3 regions of the Pseudoalteromonas sp. SWN166 genome follow, and region 1 is predicted to be linked to each of the others. Evidence: predicted binding sites of a transcription regulator. Region 1 holds the regulator's gene; each other region holds the start of a gene.
The links. Region 1 encodes sigma-54, which starts transcription at its own class of promoters, with help from an activator protein. Its sites were predicted from a motif close to GTTGGCACGNNNNTNGNNT; they were not measured.

Region 1 (4,886 bases):
GTGTCAGGCAGGCTACGTAATACTTCACCTAAGTCATCATGGCCCATATCTTCGGTTGCGGCTGCAATGTGCTTAGGTTCCATTTGGGCAATAATGCCTAAACGTACATCTTCTGATAGTTCTTCAAGAACATCACCTTGTACATCGGGATCAACCAACTGCCAAAGTAGTCGGCGAATTTTATGCGGTGATGACTCTAATAGTAGTGCGGTATCACAAGGAGCTGTTTTTGCGAGCATGCGCCTAACTTGAACAAATTGACCACTATTAAGTGACTTAGTCACCTGCTTTAGTTGTTGTAGTGGGTAATCTTGTTCAAAAGCTTCAGGCATTGGCGTCCTTTATAAATTTTTATATTACTTTATGAGGGGAGGTGAGTTAACTGGCGTCACTAACCATATTTATTTTATATATCTGTTTTAGTTGAGGCATTAGTAATGCGAGTGTTGTTTTTATAAAACAGATTACTCTTGTTCATTAAAGCGTTGTGCTATCAATTCTCCAACAGCATGTAAAGCTTGCTCAGAATCAGGGCCTTTACATACAACTTTAACTTCTTTGCCTTGGCTACTTTCAAGTAACATGAGTGCAAGTACGCTATCGCCTGCGGCTTCTTTGTCATCTTGAAATAATGTAATTGTAGCATCAAACTGCACTGCCAATTGGGCAAGTACGGTGGCTGCTCTGGCGTGTAATCCTAATTTGTTTTTTATTAAAAAAGTGTCTTCACAATGCATAAGTTACTCTACCTAAGCTGAACAGGTGATTATTCAGCTATATTATTTTTCTTGTTCGCGATGGCGAATTTTTACATTGGGGTGTGTCATTGCAAAACTTTCACCAATAGTTTGCGCTAAATATACAGAGCGATGTTGACCGCCCGTACACCCAATGGCAATGGTCAAATAACTGCGGTTATTTCTCTCTAAGTGCGGCAACCACGTTTGTACAAATGTTTGAATTTGCCATGTGAACTTTTGCACAATACTATGACTAGCCAAATAATCTTTAACAGGTTGATCTAACCCATTTAAAGGCTTTAATTCAGGCTCCCAATGAGGGTTTGGTAAAAAGCGTGCATCAAATACATAGTCTGCTTCTTTTGGGATACCGTGTTTAAAACCAAACGATTCAAACGTGACAATAAGTTGCTTATCTTTTTTACCTAAAATCTTTTCACGAATAGATTCAGCGAGTTGATGAACGCTTAAGTCAGTCGTGTCTATCATAAAGTCGGCGCGGGTGATTAATACATCAAGTAATTCTTTTTCTTTTTTGATGGCTAAATCCAGAGGCAGTGAATCTATTGATAATGGGTGTAATCTGCGTGTTTCAGAAAAGCGTTTGATCAATGTTTGATCGTCGCTGTCTAAATAAAATAATGTAGGTTTTGCAAAATCAGGTAGGTATTCAAGAATATCGTTAAATTCTTCCTGCTCTTTAGGAATGTTTCGAACATCAATGCTGACAGCAATTCTATCGTAGCTATCAGATACACTGCGCACTAATGAAGGCAGTAGGTTTACTGGAATATTATCTACGCAATAATAACCTAAATCTTCTACAACGCGTAAAGCAACCGATTTCCCAGAACCAGAACGGCCACTTATGATAATTAACTCCATTTATCACCCTTTAATAAAACTACGATTGATCAACAATAACTTGGTAAAGTTCAGCATCTGATTTTGCACTACGTAACTGCTTACAAAAATCTTTGTTATTGAGTCTATCAGCAATGGTAGCTAGAGTCTTTAAGTGCTGCTGGTTATCTCCATCTGGTACGATGAGTGCGACGAAAATATCAACAGGGCGGTTATCTATAGCATCAAAATTTATTGGCGTTTCGCTAACGAGCACTAAAGCCAAAGGCTCTTCTGCACCGCTCATTCTTCCGTGAGGAATCGCAATGCCACGCCCTATACCTGTACTACCCAATTTCTCTCTACTCATTAAAGCAGTTAGAATGTCTTGTTGCGGTAGGTATGGAAGTTTAGCGTGAGCAAGTTCGCTAATGAACTCTAAAATCCTTTTTTTGCTATTAAAAAGGACCGCAGCTTTGCTGCAGTCCTGGCATATAAGTGAGCTTAATTTCATCATATTAGTGTCGAGCAAGCTTCTCTTTGTGTTTAATTACTTGGCGATCTAGCTTGTCGATCAACGAGTCAATGGCGGCATACATATCTTGATGTTCTGTAGAGGCAAAGAGTTCGGCGCCACTTACGTGTATTGTCGCTTCTGCTTTTTGATTTAGTTTTTCTACATCAAGAATGACATGAACATTATTAATATGATCAGAGTGTCTTTCTAGCTTCGCAAATTTAGTATTAATATAGTCTCTTAATGAATCGGTTAATTCTACGTGACGACCAGTTAAGTTTAGTTGCATAAGCATTACCCTCTTTGTTTAGCGTCTTAAATCAAGCTTTTACGTTGATTTGACGGTGGAATAGCCAGAGACTCGCGGTATTTTGCGATTGTACGTCTCGCTACTTTAATTCCTTGCTCAGCCAATATATCCGCTATTTTGCTATCACTCAATGGTTTTGCTGAGTTTTCTGCTGCGATTAATTTTCGGATAAGCGCACGTATTGCTGTAGATGAGCATTCACCTCCATTTTCGGTGCTTACATGGCTTGAGAAAAAGTATTTAAGCTCAAATATACCACGGGGTGTGTGCATATATTTTTGAGTTGTTACGCGCGAAATTGTTGATTCGTGCATTTCTACCATTTCAGCAACATCATTTAAGACCATTGGTTTCATGGCTTCAGGGCCGTGTTCAAAAAAGCCTTGTTGCTGCTTAACAATGCAATTAGTTACTTTTAATAGTGTGTCGTTTCTACTTTCTAAGCTTTTAATAAACCATTTAGCTTCTTGTAAATGTGAGCGAATAAACTGGCTGTCACCACTGGATTTTACAGTGCGAGACATTGCAGCGTATTGGCTATTAACACGAATTTTAGGCATGCTATCTGGGTTTAACTCAACAACCCAGCGGCCTTTAATTTTTTTAACTGACACATCAGGAATAACATACTCAGACTCTTCTCTTACAATAGTATCTGCAGGCTTAGGGCTAAGAGTATGTATTAATGTCATTACTTCTTTAAGCTCTTCTTCTTTGAGCTTAGTCTTCTTCATTAATGTACGATAGTCACGAGCTGCTAATAAATCAATATGCTCGGTTAAAATCATTTTCGTTTCATTAATGTAAGGTGTTTCTTTATCAAACTGGTTAAGTTGAATACATAAACACTCTTGTAAACTACGTGCAGCAATACCGACAGGATCAAACAGTTGGATGCGCTTTAATACTGCTTCAATTTCATCAAGTTCAACTTCGTTATCTTCTTCGTTTTCTTGATTAAAGCTTTCTAAAATTTCTTCGCAGCTTAGTGTTAAAATGCCTGAATCATCGACGGCTTCTACAATAGCAATAGCAATGGCTTCATCGGTAGGGCTAAATGGCGTTAGTTGTAATTGCCACATTAAATACTCATGAAGCGTTTCAGTAGAGGCGCCTTGGTATATTGATTCGTCTTCAGGCATTGGACCTGATGATGCTGCAGGGGCGGCACTCATGTACTCATCCCAACTAACATCCATAGCCATGTCGTCACTTAGCGTGTCTTTTGCAAGTGCTTCACCACTATCTTGTTCGTATTCGCTTGGAGCATCATCGGCAGATGCGCTAACAGTTATGTCATCTGTATCTGCTTTTTGCTCGTTTTTACCTGCAGCGTCTTCGGAATAGTCTGGTTCTTCAACCTCTAATAGCGGGTTGCTGTCGAGAGCTTCTTGTATTTCTTGCTGGAGATCCAATGTACTGAGTTGCAACAAACGAATAGCTTGTTGCAGCTGTGGAGTCATTGTAAGTTGCTGGCCCATGCGCAGCTGTAGTGATTGCCTCATGTATCTCTAACAATCCTTTTATGTTGTTATAATTAATACTAGCAGATGCTTAAAGACATGGCGTAAATGTTACAGCCTAAATTGCTCGCCTAAGTAAACATCGCGTACTGTTTTATCATTTAATACGTGTTCTGGAGTACCTGATGCAATCAGCTCCCCATGAGAAACAATGTAGGCTTTTTCACAAACATCAAGGGTTTCTCTTACGTTATGATCGGTAATCAATACACCAATCCCACGATTTTTGAGATGTTCTATTATTTTCTTTATATCTAATACCGAAATCGGGTCAACACCTGCAAATGGTTCATCCAATAATATAAATTTAGGATCGGCTGCCAGCGCACGTGCTATTTCCACGCGGCGACGTTCGCCACCCGATAATGCCATACCTTGGCTATCACGAATGTGTTGTATGCTAAATTCATCTAATAATTTATCGAGCGTGTCTTCTCGGGCTTGCTTATTTAACTCTTTGCGTGTTTCTAAAATTGCCATTAAGTTTTGATAAACAGTCAGTTTTCTAAAAATTGAAGACTCTTGTGGTAAGTAGCCAATGCCTAATCTAGCACGACTATGCATAGGTAAAAGAGTAATATCGTTATCATCGATAGAAATTTTACCTTTGTCGCTAGGTACAAGTCCCACAATCATATAAAACGTGGTGGTTTTACCTGCGCCGTTAGGGCCAAGTAAGCCAACAATACTGCCAGCTTTTACTTCAAGACCGACGTTTTTGACAACTTCACGGCCTTTATAGCTCTTTGCTAATAGTTCTGCTTTTAATGTACTCATGGTTGACCTTTATCGTCTTTTTTACTTTTTTTAGTTTCGATAGGCACTAAAATCGTGTGAACGCGGTCAGTTGAGTTTTCATCTTTTTCGGCACTGATTAACTGTTGTTCTATATCGTAGGTAATACTTTTAGCATTAATTTTTTGTCCTGCTTGCGATACTTGTGCATTACCAAC
Region 2 (4,886 bases), on a different contig from region 1:
GCAAAAGTAAAAATTAGCGCACAAAGAGATTTAAAAGATTTAGATATGGTTCGCATTAGTGTGAGCGACAATGGGCCAGGTGTTGATTTAAGCCAAAGCGATAAAATTTTTGAACCATTTTTTACTACAAAAAGTCAGGGCACAGGTTTAGGGCTTGCTGTAGTGAGTTCGGTGGCTAGTGCGCACCAAGGCCGTGTTGATGTGACTAATAATACGCAGGGTGGTGCCTGCTTTAGCTTGTTACTGCCTATTAAGGCAACATCTAAATTAGAGGGGTCATTATGAGTAACACTATTTTAGTTGTCGAAGATGACGCTGGGCTTCGAGAGGCCTTAATAGATACCCTTGAAATGTCGGGTATTGCATGTGTTGCAGCCAGCAGTGCTGAGCAAGCAATGTTACTGCTTAAAAAAGATCAATTTTCGCTTGTAGTAAGCGACGTGCAAATGGGCGCAATGAGTGGGCTTGATTTACTACGCAGTATTAAATTAAACCACCCTGATTTACCTGTATTGATGATGACGGCGTATGCCACAATTGACGATGCGGTTGAGGCCATGCGCCTAGGTGCAATTGACTACATGGCAAAACCATTTGCACCTGAAGTGTTATTAAATATGGTGAGCCGTTATTTGCCTGAAAAAGCAAAAGAAACCGACGGCCCTATTGTTGCCGACCCAACCAGTATTCAATTATTAGAGCTTGCAAGTAAAGTAGCACGCTCTGATGCGAGTGTTATGGTACTTGGTCCAAGTGGTTCTGGTAAGGAAGTACTTGCTCGTTATATTCATGATAAGTCGAGCCGATGTAATGAGCCATTTGTGGCGATTAACTGTGCAGCCATACCTGAAAATATGCTCGAAGCCACGTTATTTGGTTATGAAAAAGGGGCTTTTACGGGCGCGATTCAAGCATGTCCGGGTAAGTTTGAGCAAGCACAAGGCGGCACCATTTTACTTGATGAAATTACTGAGATGGACTTAGGGCTACAAGCTAAGCTGTTACGCGTACTGCAAGAGCGTGAAGTAGAGCGTTTAGGGGGTCGTAAAACAATTCAGCTCGATGTACGTATTTTGGCAACCAGTAATCGTGATTTAAAAGAAGCGGTTGCTAAAAACCAGTTTAGAGAAGATTTATATTACAGGCTTAATGTTTTTCCACTAATGTGGCGACCATTGTGCCAACGCCCTGGCGATATTATTGTGTTGGCTAAGCATTTAATTGAGCGCCATATAATTAAAAGCAAAGAGCCCATGGCGTATTTAGATAAAGCTGCTGAGCAAAAGTTATTGGCTCACGCGTGGCCTGGTAATGTACGCGAGCTTGATAACGTTATACAGCGTGCACTTATACTGCGAAGTGGCGATACAATAAACGAGCATGCTATTTTTATCGAAAATTTAGCGCCTAGTAACTTTGTTATGGAGCCATCATTGGCACCGTCGCAAACAGTATCACCAATAGAATTAGCTCACGCAGATAAAGGTATTGAGAAAAGCACGTTAAGCTCTGCATATTACGATGAAAAATCACCTGTTGAGGTTGAACCTAAGCAAGGCTTACTAGCGGCAGATACCGGTAGTTATAAAGATGAGCTTAAAGACAAAGAGCATCGTATTATTTTAGAAACTCTTGCACGTTGCCAAGGTAAACGTAAAGACGTTGCCGAAACGTTGGGCATAAGCCCGCGAACTTTACGTTATAAACTAGCGCAAATGCGCGATTTAGGTATTTCACTCCCTGCATAACCTCCAACAAACCCTAAGTTTGCGCTGCGAACTTAGGGTTGTCAAAACTCTGACTCTCAAAATAACAAGTTAACTTACTGTATTTAAATGATTAATTATTTGGCATGCTTTGTGCTTTATTACTTGTAAGAGTTCACTGCGTGTCAGAGATAAATTATGAAAATTCAAAACAGTGCTGTATTTCAAGAAATGCAATCAATGGCTTTAGAAGCCGGCCGTAATAATCAAATTAATAAATTGCCGACTCAAGTTCAGCCTACTTCTACTTCCCAGTTTGGCGACATGTTAAGTGATGCGCTAAATACAGTGCACGGTTTGCAACAAGATGCGGGTCAAAAAGTAAAAGCGGTTGAAATGGGGGATCGAAGTGTATCGCTTGCTGAAGCGATGATTGCTTCTCAAAAATCGTCAGTTGCTTTTGAGGCTACAGTACAGGTTCGTAATAAACTTGTTGAAGCTTATAAAGAAATCATGAACATGCCTGTTTAATTAGGTAGTGGAGAATTATTGTGGCGCAATCTAACCAATCTACAGACCTAGCACTTGCTGGTGGCGGTATCGACCAAAGTGGTGGTGATGATCAACAAGAACAAAAATCAGGCTATTTAAGTGCTTTAAATGGCGTTGATGTATTGCGCCAAGTAACACTGGTTATAGCATTAGCTATTTGTTTAGCTATCGCGATTTTTATTATTATTTGGGCTCGTCAGCCAGATATGCGCCCATTGGGCAAAATGCAAACTGAAGAGCTGATTCAAACATTAGACTTTTTAGATGCGCAACAAATTGAATATCAACTAGATGGCAATGTTGTATCGGTTGACGAAAGTGAATACCAAAATATTAAATTGTTAATGACTCGCGAAGGGTTAGAGCAAGGTCCTGCGTCGGGTTCTGACATCATTATGCAAGATATGGGCTTTGGTGTAAGCCAACGCTTAGAGCGTGAACGCCTAAAACATGGCCGTGAACAACAATTAGCTCGCACCATTGAAGAGCTTAACAACATTACTCGCGCCAAAGTATTGTTAGCCATTCCTAAAGAAAACGTATTTGCCCGCAGAGAGAAAAAACCATCAGCGACTGTTGTATTAACACTTAAGCGTGGCCGCTCACTTGACCGTGAAGAAGTAGACTCTGTTGTTGATATGATTGCCTCGGCAGTACAGGGTTTAGAGCCTATGCGAGTTACGGTTACCGACCAAAACGGTCGACTATTAAATTCAGGTTCGCAGAGTTCATTAGCAGCACGTTCTCGTAAAGAATACGATTTAGAGCGTAAGCGCGAACAAGAGTACCTTGAAAAAATAGACAGTATTTTAATACCGGTTGTTGGGCTTGCAAACTACACGGCCCAAGTTGATTTGAGCATGGACTTTAGCTCAATTGAAGAAACTCAAAAACGCTATAATCCAGATCTACCAGCAGTAAGAAGTGAAACCACATTTGAAGAAAATAACATTGGTGGCCTAGCTGTTGGTATTCCTGGTGCGCTTACAAATCAGCCACCGCTAAATTCAAATATTCCTGAGGTTGCGGGGCAAGGTGGTGCAGGTAGTGCTACTTCTCCAACACGTAGCCACAAAGAAGCAACACGTAATTATGAACTCGATACAACCATTTCACATAAGCGCCAGCAAAGTGGTGTAATACGCAGAATAAGTGTATCGGTTGCTGTTGACTACGTCCCTAAAGTGGGAGAAAACGGCGAAACAACCATGACTCCACGTTCGGTAGAGGCATTGTCAAATATTCGTCGCTTACTACAAGGTGGTGTGGGTTTTGATATGCAACGTGGTGATGCACTTGAAGTCGTAACAGTGCCGTTTGTACGTGAAGAAACAAATTTAGCAATAGAAGTGCCACTGTGGGAACAAGACTGGTTTATGAAAATAGCCCGCCTTGTATTGGGAGCCTTAGTTATCATTGTATTGATAATGGCAGTAGTTAAACCAATGCTTAAACGCTTAATTTACCCAGACGATACACTAGAAGAATACGATGACGATGCATTAAGCTCGGGCGTAGATATTGGCGACAATACACTTGATATGCTAAATAAAGACTTTGATTCTGCTTCGGTTGGTTTCTCAAGTGATGGTACACTGCAATTACCGGATTTACATGGCGACGAAGATTTACTTAAAGCAATTCGTGCCCTTGTAGCTAACGAACCAGAACTATCATCACAAGTAGTGAAAGCGTGGTTAACAGAAGATGATTGATCAAGAACAAAAACAACTCCCACCAGCTTTTGATGTTGATAAGCTAGATGGAGTAGATAAAGCCGCTATATTACTTTTGAGTTTATCAGAAGAAGATGCCGCGCAAATCCTTAAACACTTAGAACCTAAACAGGTGCAAAAAGTGGGTATGGCGATGGCTGGATTACAGGATTTATCACAAGCTAAGATTAGCGCTGTACACAACTTGTTTATAGAACAAATTCAAAGCTTTAGTACTATTGGTTTTCAGTCGGAAGACTTTATTAAAAAAGCGCTTACCGCCGCTCTTGGTGAAGACAAGGCAGCCAGCCTTATTGACCAAATTGTGATGGGCTCAGGCGCTAAAGGTTTGGATTCATTAAAATGGATGGACTCAAAACAGGTAGCGAGCATTATTCGTAATGAGCACCCACAAATTCAAACCATTGTATTGTCGTATTTAGAGCCAGAGCAGTCGGCTGAGATTATTTCGCAATTCCCTGAAAAAGTGCGCTTAGATTTAACCATGCGTATTGCAAACCTTGAAGAAGTTCAGCCAGCTGCACTGCAAGAGCTAAACGAAATCATGGAAAAACAATTTGCCGGCCAAGCTGGCGCACAAGCTGCAAAAATGGGTGGTTTAAAAGCTGCCGCAGATATTTTAAACTACCTAGATACCAACGTAGAAGGGCAGTTAATGGACTCTATACGTGAGCACGACGAAGAGATGTCGCAGCAAATTCAAGACTTAATGTTTGTATTTGAAAACTTAATGGATGTTGAAGACCGTGGTATTCAAGCAATCCTACGAGAAGTACAACAAGACGTATTAATGAAAGCAATTAAGGGCACCGACGATGCCCTTAAAGATAAAATACTGGGCAATATGTCTAAGCGTGCAGCCGAAATGCTTGCTGATGATTTAGAAGCTATG
Region 3 (4,886 bases), on a different contig from region 1:
CATAGCATCTGATCTAACGCTGAAATTTAATAATGTATTTGCACTCTTTCTAATTTAAGAAAGCTTAGCTTAATCTATGGATTAACTTTATTTAGATTACGTTTATTATTAGGGGTAACTAAAAAATAATAAATAACACGAAATTAAATTCATGTAGCTTTGAATAATTTGAGTAGGTATTTACTTGGAAAGCTTGTAAAAGTGGTGGCCCCTCCCAGACTCGAACTGGGGACCTAACGATTATGAGTCGTGTGCTCTAACCAACTGAGCTAAGGGGCCAACTTTATATAACTGCTAGGCAGCTAATTTTTGAAGCGTTCAGTCACAGAGCGACTAAAGCGGGTTGCAGTATAAAAACTTTTTAGGTGCTTGTCACTACCAAACACCTTTATTTTAACAATCAGTAAGCTAACTGCTTAAATAGTAATCTTTTATGCGGATATAAACATAAAATGTAAGATATTTCCCATGATATTCACTGCATTAAATTATAAAAACCTTCCTCCCACATCAGTCTTTTATATTTAACGCTCTACTTTTTAAGTAAAGCTAACATATATGTGTAGGCATACAAGGCTGTAAAAAATATGCTTGGGGCTACTGTAAGTGCCAAATTAGGTGTCTGATTAATTACATTCACCAGAATTACTAAGCTCGATTGAACAGTAATCGGAATTACAGGCGCAAAAAGTACTCCAGCTATTTTTTTGTTGTTTAAATATGAGGCGCTGGAGTTAATTGCATTATTAAAGCTTTGTCGTATTGCTACGTTTTGTGGTGTTTTAGAATGAAACATACAAATAATCGGAGTTACAAATGCAAGCGCTACATAACTCGACTTATACTTGTTGACGACCTTTTCTAAAATAAAAGTAAAAAACAGCGTTACAAATCCACTATACAAGCCTTGCACTAATGCAGCTTGAAGCGTGACCGATTTTGCAATGTCTACCGCATTATTTGCCCAGTAGGCCCAACTAAAATAAAAAACGAATGACACAACACCTGACATTATAAGTCGAATATTCAATTAACTACCTCAATATGTGTAAAAACTTGGTTTAGAAGTGATGGTAATATTGTCACTAAATAATAGAGTAATTAATCGCGTATTGTAGATATATAAACAAACTAATGTTAAATATTTCCTAAATGGCATCAATACAGAATCAGAACACTGCTGTTAGTTAGAAAGCTTAATTGAAGTAAATAATAGCTGGGGGAATGTTGGGAGCGAGTTACAAGAAATAAATCACTTAGTTTGAGTAAATTAAAAAATGTTTACTTTAAAAACTAATATTGTGAGCCGATCGGTACTGAAGTATTTAGCTAAACCTCAGCAGTCGGCTTACACAATATATAATGTGTCATTATTTTTTCGCAATAATGTAGATTGCATGTATTAACCCTGGGAAATAACCTAGCAGTGTTAATAAAATATTTAACCAAAAATGCATACCTAAGCCAACTTGCAAAAATACACCCACTGGCGGTAATAAAACTGAAAATATTATACGGATAATATCCATGACCAAACTCCATTTAAATTAAGCATTAGAAAGGGGTAAAGCCCAGCTTTACTGGGCCTTAACTATAACTGTGTTATTCAGCAACAATAGTTAACTTATCAACTACGTCACGAACATCTTCAGCATTTTTAGCAATTTTAACTGCTAACTGCTTTTCAGCTTCAGACTCTACTGAGCCATTAAGAGTCACTACACCGTTATCGGTATCAACATCGATGTCTGTACCACCAACTTCCGAGTCAAACAGGAAGCGAGTTGTAATTACAGTGGTGATTTTAGCGTCCGTTAGGTCGTTATCATCATCGTCCATCATGTCTTTGCTTCTATCTTTTGTGTCCATGCTTTTAACAACGGTAAGGCTGTTTTCAACATCGGATACGCCATCTAGGCTAAGTACAAGTTCTTCTGCTAGCTCTTTATCAAGCTCGCTATTAACTTTACCTGTAAGTACTACCTTGCCATTTTTTACATCAGTGTTAATGTCAAAGTTGTTTAGATTAGTGTTCATAAGAAGAACTGTTTCTGCCTTACCATCAATCCAAGCATCTTTACTTTCGTTTTCCCAGCTGTTCGCTTGGGCACCCATAGCCGTAGTACCAAGAACTAAAGCTGCGATAATAGATTTGTTAAATGTTTTCATAATCTTTCTCCTTTTGATTAAAGACACTTTAACTTATGCGAGCTTTAGGCCAAGTTTACTTACTCTTAAAATTCAATTGCTTAGGTTGTTTTGCGATAAAGCTTTAACTATAGCTGTGTAACTATTTACAGGCTACTCGGTAAAACTTTCTCAAATAGTGAAAATAGCTAGATAATTGCTCTTTTGGTTAATCTATCGTTAATATAACAAAGAAAAAAACACCATTAAAAAATAACCAATTGATAATTAAAGTAATTATATTTGGTACGCGGTTTGCAATTAAACATTAAGATAAGTATCAATAGTAAATATAATAAGGAATATCTCATGTCTGTAAAAGTTGAAGACCGTCCAATAGAGCAAGTACGCGAACAGGTGATTGATCAATTAATTTATAATTACAGTCATGGGGTTATTTCAGTTGATGCATTTGAGAGACGTTTAGATGACGCGATGGATGCATCTAACAACGAAGCTCTTTTAGCCTTAGTAGAGGATTTAACACTTAATACAGACCAGCAATATAAAGCAGAAAAACAGTCGCAATTTTCTCCACACTATAGTGCACAACAAAACAGTGATGATGACTTTACACTACGCAGTATTTTAGGCTCTAACGAGCGAAGCGGCCAGTGGGTAGTACCAAAAAACATTTACCTCAGTAATTTTATGGGATCGGTGGTGCTCGATTTTACCGATGCCATTTTTGCGCATCAAAATGTAACTATTCACGTTAACTGTATTTTTGGTAGCGATGAAATATATGTACCAGAGCATGTAAACGTAGTCTCCAAAATGTTTTGTATATTAAGCAGCCTTGAAAATAAATCGGTATCACTTAACAAGCGCCAAGGCCCGACTATTCATATTGAAGGTAAAGCGGTAATGGGCTCTGTCGAAATAAAAATAAAACGGACTATTAAAGAAAAGTTTATGAGTTTTGCTAATGAGCTAAAAACACAATTAGGCGCTGGAAATAATCGTTCATAAAGCTTGCTTAAGCACCGCTCTTTGCGGTGCTTAACCTGTTATAAATCGTTATTTCGCTCGCTTGGTATATCACTTAAATACTCTACAAATTCCACCTCAAACCCAGCGGGATCAATAAAGTAGACATTCTTTCTGAAAGGATTCTCACTACCTTGCTTACTTATCCGAAAACCCGCTTTATTTAAGCGTATCACTACCTCATTTAAGTTATTAGTCACATAAGCAAAGTGTGCAAAACCAACTTGATGGCCCGATAAGTTTCTGTTTTCACCTTCACCATGGTCGCTTATCGCAATGTAATGCGTGTCATCTCCAAAGTGTACCCAGTGTCTTGGTTTTCCGTGCCAATCACCTCTACCCTCACTTCTGATTGACCAATGCGGAAATACAGCGCGATAAAATTTAAGCATACTATCTATATCACTCGCGACTAAGTTTACGTGCTCTAAATACATAATGTTGTCCTATCAATTAAGTAAACAGCACGATAAAACCTCAAGCTAGCTTTAGGTAAAGTGTTATTTAAAATTAATTCGATTTAATTAGGGCCTGTGACTTAATTATTATCTTGAAAAAATATATACACTTTTTAATCTTGTATAAAAAACAAACATAAGTATTTAGGGTTTATTGTTTACTTTATGTCAAAAGTCGCTAAAATATGCCGGCTGAAATATATAAACGTTCTTTTACAACCCAAAGGTAATACCATGCATCCAATGTTAAACATTGCGGTTCGCGCTGCGCGCAACGCAGGCAAAATTTTACTTCGCGCAAGTGAAGATTTATCAAAAGTTGAAGTGCAACAAAAAGGCGCTAACGACTTAGTAACTAACATTGATAAAGAAGCCGAAGCCGTAATTCGTGACACTATTTTACAGTCTTACCCTACTCACTCTATTGTTGGTGAAGAACTAGGTGAGCATAAAGGCAAGGATGATGATTACCAATGGATTGTAGATCCTATCGATGGAACAACTAACTTCATCAAAGGCATCCCTCATTACGCGGTTTCTATCGCACTTAAAGTTAAAGGTCGTTTAGACCAAGCTGTTATTTATGATCCAATTCGTGGTGAGCTTTTCACTGCTTCTCGCGGTCAAGGCACTCAGTTAAACAGCAAACGTCTACGTGTTAGCAAAACTACAGTTCTTGCAGGCACTGTACTTGCTACAGGTTTTCCTTTCAAAAACAAAAACCACATGGATGCATACACAGAAGCGTTTAAAGCACTGTTTGTACACACTGCAGACATTCGCCGTGCAGGTTGTTCTGCTTTAGATATGGCATACGTTGCCGCTGGCCGTGTTGATGGATTTTTTGAAATCGGCTTAAAACCTTGGAACTCTGCTGCAGGCGAACTTATGGTTAAAGAAGCTGGCGGTATGGTTGTAGATTTCGCTGGTGGTAATAACTATAACCACAGCGGCAATATCATCTGTGGCTCACCAAAACTGACTCAAGCAATTGTTCGCGAAATTCGTCCAGTATTACCTGAGTCGTTACTTCGCTAATAAATAGCATGATGAAAAAAAGGAGCCTAGGCTCCTTTTTTTGTGCCTAAAAATAAGGGTTATCGAGCTTAATTTCAACCGTTTTGCCTTTTGTATAAGGTAGGGTATTTAAACCCTTTGCGAAGTATTCATTAAATAATGCGTCAAACTCACCGTTTTCTTGCATTTTTATCAAGCCCTCTTCAACTGCCTTCGCCAATTCAGGTTTACTCT

Region 2: a site for sigma-54 is predicted at 1,847-1,865, ahead of fliE (flagellar hook-basal body complex protein FliE). Genes of this name have one in related genera too.
Region 3: a site for sigma-54 is predicted at 2,205-2,223, ahead of I6F49_RS01020 (BON domain-containing protein). Genes of this name have one in related genera too.

Annotation. Positions count from the first base shown of each region.
Region 1 is NZ_JADYXB010000008.1:120,841-125,726, reverse strand. It holds gene mgtE (magnesium transporter) at 1-332, opposite strand, end outside; gene I6F49_RS07175 (HPr family phosphocarrier protein) at 465-737, opposite strand; gene rapZ (RNase adapter RapZ) at 780-1,625, opposite strand; gene ptsN (PTS IIA-like nitrogen regulatory protein PtsN) at 1,645-2,097, opposite strand; gene hpf (ribosome hibernation promoting factor) at 2,102-2,389, opposite strand; gene I6F49_RS07155 (RNA polymerase factor sigma-54) at 2,416-3,915, opposite strand; gene lptB (LPS export ABC transporter ATP-binding protein) at 3,985-4,710, opposite strand; gene lptA (lipopolysaccharide transport periplasmic protein LptA) at 4,707-4,886, opposite strand, start outside.
Region 2 is NZ_JADYXB010000007.1:80,288-85,173, forward strand. It holds gene I6F49_RS06130 (sensor histidine kinase) at 1-285, shown strand, start outside; gene I6F49_RS06135 (sigma-54-dependent transcriptional regulator) at 282-1,748, shown strand; gene fliE (flagellar hook-basal body complex protein FliE) at 1,905-2,237, shown strand; gene fliF (flagellar basal-body MS-ring/collar protein FliF) at 2,258-3,973, shown strand; gene fliG (flagellar motor switch protein FliG) at 3,966-4,886, shown strand, end outside.
Region 3 is NZ_JADYXB010000001.1:216,964-221,849, forward strand. It holds tRNA gene I6F49_RS01005 (tRNA-Ile) at 203-279, opposite strand; gene I6F49_RS01010 (hypothetical protein) at 533-1,030, opposite strand; gene I6F49_RS01015 (YqaE/Pmp3 family membrane protein) at 1,371-1,529, opposite strand; gene I6F49_RS01020 (BON domain-containing protein) at 1,603-2,169, opposite strand; gene I6F49_RS01025 (LiaF domain-containing protein) at 2,497-3,159, shown strand; gene I6F49_RS01030 (VOC family protein) at 3,198-3,614, opposite strand; gene suhB (inositol-1-monophosphatase) at 3,870-4,673, shown strand; gene I6F49_RS01040 (substrate-binding periplasmic protein) at 4,720-4,886, opposite strand, start outside.